Regions from separate parts of the Alcanivorax sp. IL3 genome, predicted to be linked through region 1. Evidence: predicted binding sites of a transcription regulator. Region 1 holds the regulator's gene; the other holds the start of a gene.
The links. Region 1 encodes LexA, which represses DNA repair genes until DNA is damaged. Its sites were predicted from a motif close to TACTGTNTANNTANACAGTA; they were not measured.
Positions count from the first base shown of each region.

Region 2: a site for LexA is predicted at 2,665-2,684, ahead of ruvC (crossover junction endodeoxyribonuclease RuvC). Genes of this name have one in related genera too.

Region 1 covers NZ_CP179931.1:2,358,673-2,362,856, forward strand. Annotated here, with positions in the region: gene ACMG4M_RS11005 (universal stress protein) at 47-493, shown strand; gene ACMG4M_RS11010 (Crp/Fnr family transcriptional regulator) at 631-1,281, opposite strand; gene lexA (transcriptional repressor LexA) at 1,600-2,214, shown strand; gene ACMG4M_RS11020 (DUF1499 domain-containing protein) at 2,246-2,662, shown strand; gene ACMG4M_RS11025 (TatD family hydrolase) at 2,610-3,431, shown strand; gene ACMG4M_RS11030 (DUF6482 family protein) at 3,537-3,842, opposite strand; gene ACMG4M_RS11035 (glutaredoxin family protein) at 3,887-4,111, opposite strand; gene rlmKL (bifunctional 23S rRNA (guanine(2069)-N(7))-methyltransferase RlmK/23S rRNA (guanine(2445)-N(2))-methyltransferase RlmL) at 4,111-4,184, opposite strand, start outside.
Region 2 covers NZ_CP179931.1:1,315,801-1,319,984, forward strand. Annotated here, with positions in the region: gene aspS (aspartate--tRNA ligase) at 1-1,696, shown strand, start outside; gene ACMG4M_RS06195 (YebC/PmpR family DNA-binding transcriptional regulator) at 1,762-2,505, shown strand; gene ruvC (crossover junction endodeoxyribonuclease RuvC) at 2,730-3,248, shown strand; gene ruvA (Holliday junction branch migration protein RuvA) at 3,271-3,870, shown strand; gene ruvB (Holliday junction branch migration DNA helicase RuvB) at 4,102-4,184, shown strand, end outside.

The sequences.
Region 1 (4,184 bases):
AAAGAGCGTTATACTGCGGAAAAGACACCATTTCAGGGAGAGAACCGTGACAAGCCCCTATCGCCGAATTCTGGTCGCCATTGATTGCAGTGACGAGTCTGCCCAGGTGCTATCCCGGGCGGCCGGGGTGCTCTCCGGCAACGACGGAGAGTTGCATCTGATCCATGTGATCGAGCCACTGGCACTGGCCTATGGCGCCGATGTGCCCATGGATGTGACCGACCTGCAAAGCGGGCTAATGACACAGGCCCGGGAAACCGCCGACACCTATGCCGGCCGCTACCAGATACCCGCCGATAATGTCCATGTGGAGCTGGGTTCCATCGAGAAGACCATCCTCGATCAGGCCGACAAACTGGACGCCGACCTGATCGTGGTAGGCAGCCACACCCGCAGCGGCCTGGCCCTGCTACTGGGCTCAACTGCCCGCGGCCTGGTACCGGGGGCGCATTGTGATGTGCTGGCGGTTAAGGTCGATCAGAAAGGCAGTTAATAGCTAATAGCTAATAGCGCGCGTGCCGGCGCATCCCTGACTGAAACGTAAGAGGCCGCGTCCATCCCCTGGACGCGGCCTCTTACGTTCACAAAACAGAAAACCTGTTCCGCGAAACTGTTAACTATTCACTGCCTTCAAGTGAGCTGCAACGCCCCTGTCCCTTCCGGCCCTTCCTCGTTCCAGCGACATAGCAGCTCCGCCAGTCCCTGGGCCTGAACCTTGAGGGCGGCCAGTTCTTCCCGGGTGCCTTTTTCTCCATGAAACACCGGTAGCTTGCGCATGGACTGGACCAGCTCATGGTCCGGCGACTGCATACGTTTGACTTCCAGGGTCCAGCGGATGTGGTGAACGATCATGTGGAAGAACGCCAGCCGGGTACTCAATGAATAAGGGCTGTCATCCTCGTTGAATTCATTGAAATCCAGGCTCACCAATACCGCTTCGCGGGCCGTCTCTGACACCTTGATCGTGGCGCTGCGGGGAGTACCGAGCAACATGGAAAGAGTGCCAAAAACCTCCCCCGGCGATACGTAATAAAGCGGCGCGTCTCCAGTCGTATCAGATAGCACCTCAAGCTGCCCTCGCAGCAGGAAATACAGGGTGGAATCCACATCCCCGGCACGAATCACAGTGTCACCGGAACCGGCTACCCAAAGGCGGGTATTCTGCTCAAGCTGGGCAAATTCGCTTTGATCATCACGGGCAATTTCATTGAAAAACGGGACACCGGATAACAGCTGCCGGATCCGTTGTTGGCCGAAGTCATTATTATTGGCCTGCTCCATCTACTATCCCCAGGTCTGATGGAATTATTATCGAAGCTTCCGCCTGCCGGGCGAATCAACACAAAGACCCGCAACCATTCAGATGCTCCCTGCAATATGCTAGTGCCACCGCTACCACAGGGCAACGATATCCTCCCGAAACTGGTAAAATTCAGCCCGCCACAACTGTTCAAATAGCACTGTTCATATTATCAGTACCTATGCTAGCATCGGTTTTGTAGCACTGTTTGTCAGCCTTGGCTGACAGCCTGGTTAGCCAGAAGCGTCGATGACGCCCGGGTATGGAACCGAAATCCTGCGGGAAACATGGAGAAGGTTATGAGCAGCAAACTCACCGATCGCCAGCAACAGGTGCTGGACTGTATCCGCGAATGCATCGCCGATACCGGTATGGCACCCACTCGCGCGGAAATTGCCGACATCATGGGCTTTCAGTCCAAGAATGCCGCCTCTGACCATTTGCGAGCCCTGGAAAGAAAGGGCTTTATCAAACTCCACAGTGACCGCTCCCGTGGCATTCAATTGCTCGACAACGCCTACTGGTCGGAAGAAGAACTGCCGATAGTCGGCAAAGTGGCCGCCGGGGTTCCCATCGAGGCCATCGAAAATGTGGAACGTACCGTGCCGGTGCCCCAGGGGCTGTTCAAGCAACGCCCCACTTACCTCTTGAAGGTACAGGGCGACAGTATGATCGAGGCAGGCATCTTCGATGGCGACCTGATCGCCGTACGCAAATCCAACGTGGCCCGTTCCGGTGAGATCGTGGTTGCCCGCATTGACGAAGAAGTCACGGTAAAGACCCTAAAGTTAAACAAGTCCAGCGCCACCCTGTTACCGGCTAACGAGGCTTATGAGCCGATCAAGGTGCCGGCTGATCAACTGATCATCGAGGGTATTTTCGTGGGGTTGATCCGTGATCCGAATTCTTTCTAGTGCCATTCTGCTATTTATGAGTGTTGCCGCCATGTCCGATACGCATCTGCTCGCCCCCTGCCCGGATTCGCCCAACTGCGTCTCCAGCCTGGCCAAAGACGAAGATCGCCGGGTGGCGCCTCTGCAGGTAGCAGAAACTCGCCAGGCCAGCATGACTCGCCTACAGGCCCTGCTGCGGCAACTTGACCGCGTCGAGTTCGATGTGGTCGGCCAGTCCCGTATCCAGGCCCGCTTCTCCAGCCGACTGCTGCGTTTCGTGGATGATGTGACATTCTATATTCGTGAAGACGGCGTGGTAGAGGTACGCTCCGCATCACGGGTCGGCTACTGGGATTTAGGTGCCAACCGTCGTCGGGTAGAATCCCTGCGCGAACAACTGGCGGAGCAGGCCCCTGATGCAAGAACCTCACACTACTCACTTCAAGACCGACATTCCCCATTGGGCTGATATCGGCGTTAATCTGACCGACAAGCAGTTCCGCGATGATCAGGATGAGGTACTTGAGCGGGCCCGTTCTGCCGGGGTGAACTGGCAACTTCTCACCGGCACTAATGTGGACGAATCCCGCCAGGCCATGGAGCTGGCCAGCCAGCACGATGATCTGTTTTCCACCGCTGGCCTTCACCCTCATAGCGCCCGCTTCTATTCCCCGGCCCTGGAAAAGGAGATGCGGGAACTGTTAAGCCACCACAGCGTAAAAGCCGCCGGCGAAATGGGCCTGGATTTCAATCGTGACTTTTCCCCACGCCCGGATCAGGAACGTGCCTTCGAGGCCCAGCTGGCCCTGGCAGTGGAATACCAGCTTCCGGTGTTTCTCCACGAACGCGATGCCCACGAACGCTTCGCGCCCATTTTGAAAGCCTACCGGGATCACCTTGTCGGTGCGGTCGTGCACTGCTTTACCGGATCACGCCAGGCGCTTTTTGATTATCTGGATCTGGATTGCCACATTGGCATCACCGGCTGGGTGTGCGATGAGCGCCGCGGCAAGCCGCTGGCGGAATTGGTACACAACATCCCCGATAACCGGCTGCTGCTGGAAACCGACGCGCCCTATCTGCTACCCCGGGATCTGCCGGAAGCGCCCCCGAAAAAGCGGCGCAACGAGCCTTCATTGTTACCCTGGATAGGTAAGCGGGTGGCGAGTTTACGGGGACAAGATGTGGCCCGGGTGGCGGGTATGACGAGTGATAATGCGCGGGTGCTGTTCAGATAACCGAAACCCGAAACCGTTGGAGCTTTGCTCACAAAGCGAAATCTCTCTTGAGCAGGTAATGGCACCAGACTCAAGCCTTCCCCTTACGAGCAAGACTCCAACAGGTCAGACCTGGCTTCGCCAGTGAAAGCGCACACGAAGCGGAGGGATCACCTCCCCTTCCGGCTGACCGACCATTTCCGCATGGGCAGAATGATGGAGCAAATGTGCGGAGTCGGTAGACAGGGTCTGAAGCTGGTTATTGGCGTGCTCGGGGCCATTGAAGCGCATGATTTTACCGCTGTCGTCGGTCACCCAGTACCAGGTATCCGCGAAGCGGACTTTGACGGTGCACACGGACAGGCAGGCCGAGAAAATCTCGACTTCATCGGCCTTGCGCTTGTGCAGTTTTTTGGGGCTGATCGTTTCCATAACAGCAATGATGATCTTGCCGCTGTGAAGCCCGCATCAATCACTCAGCCTGCCAGAAACTGCTGCACATCCAGTAGACCGAATGGCCAACCCAGCTCCCGCCCCTCTTTCATCAGCACGGGAATGCGTTCGCCATAGCGGGCCAGCAGCTCATCGTCCTCGGCCACATCAACCAGTGTCAGCGTAAGGTCCGGTGACACCATGGCGACCAGTTCACAGGCCTGTTCACAGAGGTGACAGCCCACCGTGGTATAAAGCACTACGCTCATCAGTCCTCCACATGCCGAATGGCATAGCAGACATGAATCTTGTCATTGCGGCGAAAATCTTCCGGGATGCTCC
Region 2 (4,184 bases), 1.0 Mb from region 1:
GGTCAGTCGCCGCCGTGACCACGGCGGGGTGATTTTCCTCGACTTGCGAGACCGTAATGGTCTGGTGCAGGTGGTGTTCGATCCGGATACCGTGGAAGCCTTCGCGCTGGCCGACAAGGTTCGCAGCGAGTACGTGGTGCGCCTGACCGGCCGGGTGCGCATGCGCGATGAAGCGGTGCGTAACAGCAAGATGTCCACTGGCGATATCGAAGTGCTGGGCAAGGAACTGACCATCCTCAACGAGGCAGAAACGCCGCCGTTCGAGCTCGATGCCCACTCCGCTGCCGGTGAAGAGGTGCGCCTCAAGTACCGCTACATGGACCTGCGTCGCCCGGAAGTGCTGCGCAACTTCCAGTTCCGTTCGCGTCTGACCCATGTGGTTCGCGCCTTCCTGGAAGGCGAAGGTTTCATGGATGTGGAAACCCCGATCCTCACTCGTGCTACCCCCGAAGGCGCCCGTGATTACCTGGTGCCGAGCCGCACCCATCCCGGCAGCTTCTTCGCGTTGCCGCAGTCCCCGCAGTTGTTCAAACAGCTGCTGATGGTGGCGGGCTTCGACCGTTACTACCAGATCGCCAAGTGCTTCCGCGATGAGGACCTGCGGGCTGATCGTCAGCCGGAATTCACCCAGATCGATCTGGAAGCCTCCTTTGTGGAGGAAGAAGACATCATGGGCATCACCGAACGAATGGTGCGCTCGGTGTTCAAGGAGCTGCTCAATGTGGAGCTGCCGGACTTCCCGCGCATGCCGTTCTCGGAAGCCATGCAGCGTTTTGGTTCCGACAAGCCGGATCTGCGTATCCCGCTGGAACTGATCGACATCGCCGACCTGCTGGCCGGTGTGGATTTCAAGGTGTTCTCCGGCCCGGCCAACGATCCGAAAGGGCGTGTGGCGGCCATGAGAGTCCCTGGCGGGTGCAGCCTGTCGCGCAAGGATATCGACGGCTATACCAAGTTCGTCAGCATCTACGGCGCCAAGGGGCTGGCCTATATCAAGGTCAACGACCTGGCTGCGGGGGCGGAAGGCCTGCAGTCGCCGATCCTCAAATTCCTGACCGAAGAGGCAATCCAGGGCATTCTCGAGCGCACCGGTGCCGAGACCGGCGACTTGATCTTCTTTGGCGCCGACAAGGCCAAGATTGTCAACGAAGCCCTGGGGGCGCTGCGCGTCAAGGTCGGCCACGACCTGAACCTGGTACAGGGTGACTGGGCGCCGTTGTGGGTGGTGGATTTCCCCATGTTTGAAGAGGATGACGGCCAGTACTACGCGCTGCATCACCCCTTCACCATGCCCAGCTGCAGCCCGGAAGAGCTGAAAAGCAACCCGGAAGGGGCGCTGTCCCGTGCCTATGACATGGTGCTGAACGGCACCGAGCTGGGTGGCGGTTCCATCCGTATCCACAACCCGGCCATGCAGCGTACCGTGTTCGAAGCGCTGGGCATTTCCGATGAAGAGGCGGACGAAAAATTCGGCTTCCTGCTCGACGGCCTGAAATACGGCGCGCCGCCACATGGTGGCCTGGCCTTCGGCTTGGATCGCATGGTCATGCTGATGACCGGCAGCGAGTCTATCCGGGATGTGATTGCCTTCCCGAAAACCCAGACCGCAGCCTGCACCATGACCAATGCGCCGTCCCCGGTGGACAACAAGCAGCTGCGTGAAGTGGGTGTGCAGGTTCGCAAGGACGATAACTGATTCGATAGCAACCGGCGGCGCGACCTGCTCGCGCCGGTCTGTTCGTAGCAATTACGGGAGACACCATGGCAGGACACAGTAAATGGGCCAATATCAAGCACCGCAAGGCGGCCCAGGATGCCAAACGCGGCAAGATCTTTACCAAGCTGATTCGTGAAATCACCGTGGCGGCCAGAATGGGCGGCGGCGAGCCGGCCGATAACCCACGCCTGCGTGCAGCGGTGGACAAGGCGCTGGGTCAGAACATGACCCGTGACACCATCGACCGGGCGATCAAGCGCGGTGCCGGTGGTGATGATGATGCCAACATGGAAGAGATCACCTACGAAGGCTATGGCAAGGGTGGCGTGGCGGTACTGGTGGAAACCATGACCGACAACGTGAACCGTACTGTGGCCGAGGTGCGCCATGCGTTCTCCAAGTTTGCCGGTAATCTGGGCACCAGTGGTTCTGTGGCTTTCCTGTTCACCAAGCGCGGCGAGATCTTTTTTGAGCCCGGCGGCGTGGACGAAGACAAGCTGATGGAAGTGGCCCTGGAAGCCGGTGCCGAGGACGTGGAAGAAAACGACGACGGCAGCTTCCTGGTGATCACCACCCCGGATAGGCAGTTCGGTGACGTGGTTGATGCCCTGCGCGAAGCCGGGCTGGAGTTCGCCGATGCGGAAGTGACCATGCACCCCTCCACGGAAGCGGAGATGGATGCGGACACCGCCGAAACCGTTCAGAAGATGATCGACATGCTGGAAGATCTGGACGACGTGCAGAACGTCTACACCAACGCCAGCTGGCCGGCGGAAGAAGAGGAGTAGCTACTAGCTGCTAGCTACCAGAAAAACAAAAACCCCGCAGCGTCGGGGTTTTTTGTTATCAGGCTTGTGCATCTTTCGGTCCGGGCCACAATCCTGCTAGAAGCTAGAAGCTAGAAGCTAGAAGCTAGAAGCTAGAAGCTAGAAGCTAGAAGCTGCTTCAACTGGACATATGGACAGCTGTCAGGTAAAACTGGGCCAGCTTTTTATTATCGGGTCAGCGGCTTATGGCATTACTACTGGGGATCGACCCGGGCTCCCGGCGCACCGGTTACGGTCTGGTGGAGCAGGTGGGTAACCGCAGTCGGGCGGTGGCCTTCGGGACCATCGCCACGACCCACAAGGAGATTCCTCCTCGCCTGGGCGAGATCTTCACCGGCATCCATCAGGTGGTGATGGAATACGGCCCGGCGGAAGTGAGTATTGAAAAGGTGTTCATGGCCCGCAACGCGGATTCTGCCCTGAAGCTGGGGCAGGCCCGGGGAGCTGCCATTGCGGCGGTGATGCAGGCCTCACTACCAGTGTTTGAATATTCTGCCCGTCAGGTGAAGCAGGCGGTGGTAGGGCGCGGTGGCGCGGAAAAAGGGCAGGTGGCGGAAATGGTCAAATACCTGCTCGGCCTGGAAAAACGCCCCCAGGAAGATGCGGCCGACGCGCTGGCCATTGCCCTTTGTCATGCCCACATGCGCGTGTCCCTGGCGCGTATGGGCGGCGCTACCGCGGTAAGAAACGGACGAATACGGTGAAAAGTACGGTGATGATTCAGCCATGATAGGACAATTGCGCGGAACCCTGCTCGAGAAACGCCCGCCAGTGCTGCTGCTGGATGTGAACGGGGTGGGCTACGAAGTGGAAGCCCCCATGACCGTCTTCTACGGTCTACCGGACACTGGTGAGCCTTTGACCCTGTATACCCATTTCGTGGTGCGCGAAGATGCCCAGTTACTCTATGGTTTTGCCGATCGTTATGAGCGCGAGCTGTTTCGGGCGCTGATCAAGGTCAACGGCGTGGGGCCGAAAATGGCCCTGGCCATTCTCTCCGGCATCGAGGCGGATCGCCTGGCACAGTGCATCCACGATCAGGACACCACCTCACTGGTGAAGGTGCCCGGTATCGGCAAGAAAACCGCTGAACGACTGGTTATCGAAATGCGTGACCGCCTCGACAAGATTGATGGTGGCCCCACCTCCCTGTCAGGCCAGGTGTCGTTGGCACAGCCCGACGATGCCCGTTCCGACGCCATTGCCGCCCTGGAGGCGCTGGGTTATCGCAACAAGGATGCCGCCGCTGCTGTTGGCAAGGTGGCGGAAGAGGGCGCCAGCAGTGAGCAACTGATCCGGCAGGCGCTGAAAAGCTTGGCGCGGTGAAGGCAAGTTGAAAGTTCAAAGTTTAAAGGCGCGGGACGACACTTGAGATGCTGCTATGTCGTGCCCGCGCACCAAATCGGGTTAAACGCGAAGGGGGCCTGATTCGTGAGGCAGCAGCTTCGAGCGCGTTTCAACTTTCAACTGTTCGCATCCACCGGGTGACTGCCGGGAACAATCCGTCTACGCTAGCTCAAAATCATTCTCATAACGCTGGGTTTCTCTACTGCAAGCATGGAAAACGACCGTCTGATTTCAGCTGCCGCTGTCGGCACCGGTGAAGAGCAGCAGGACCGGGCTATCCGCCCGGCTAGTCT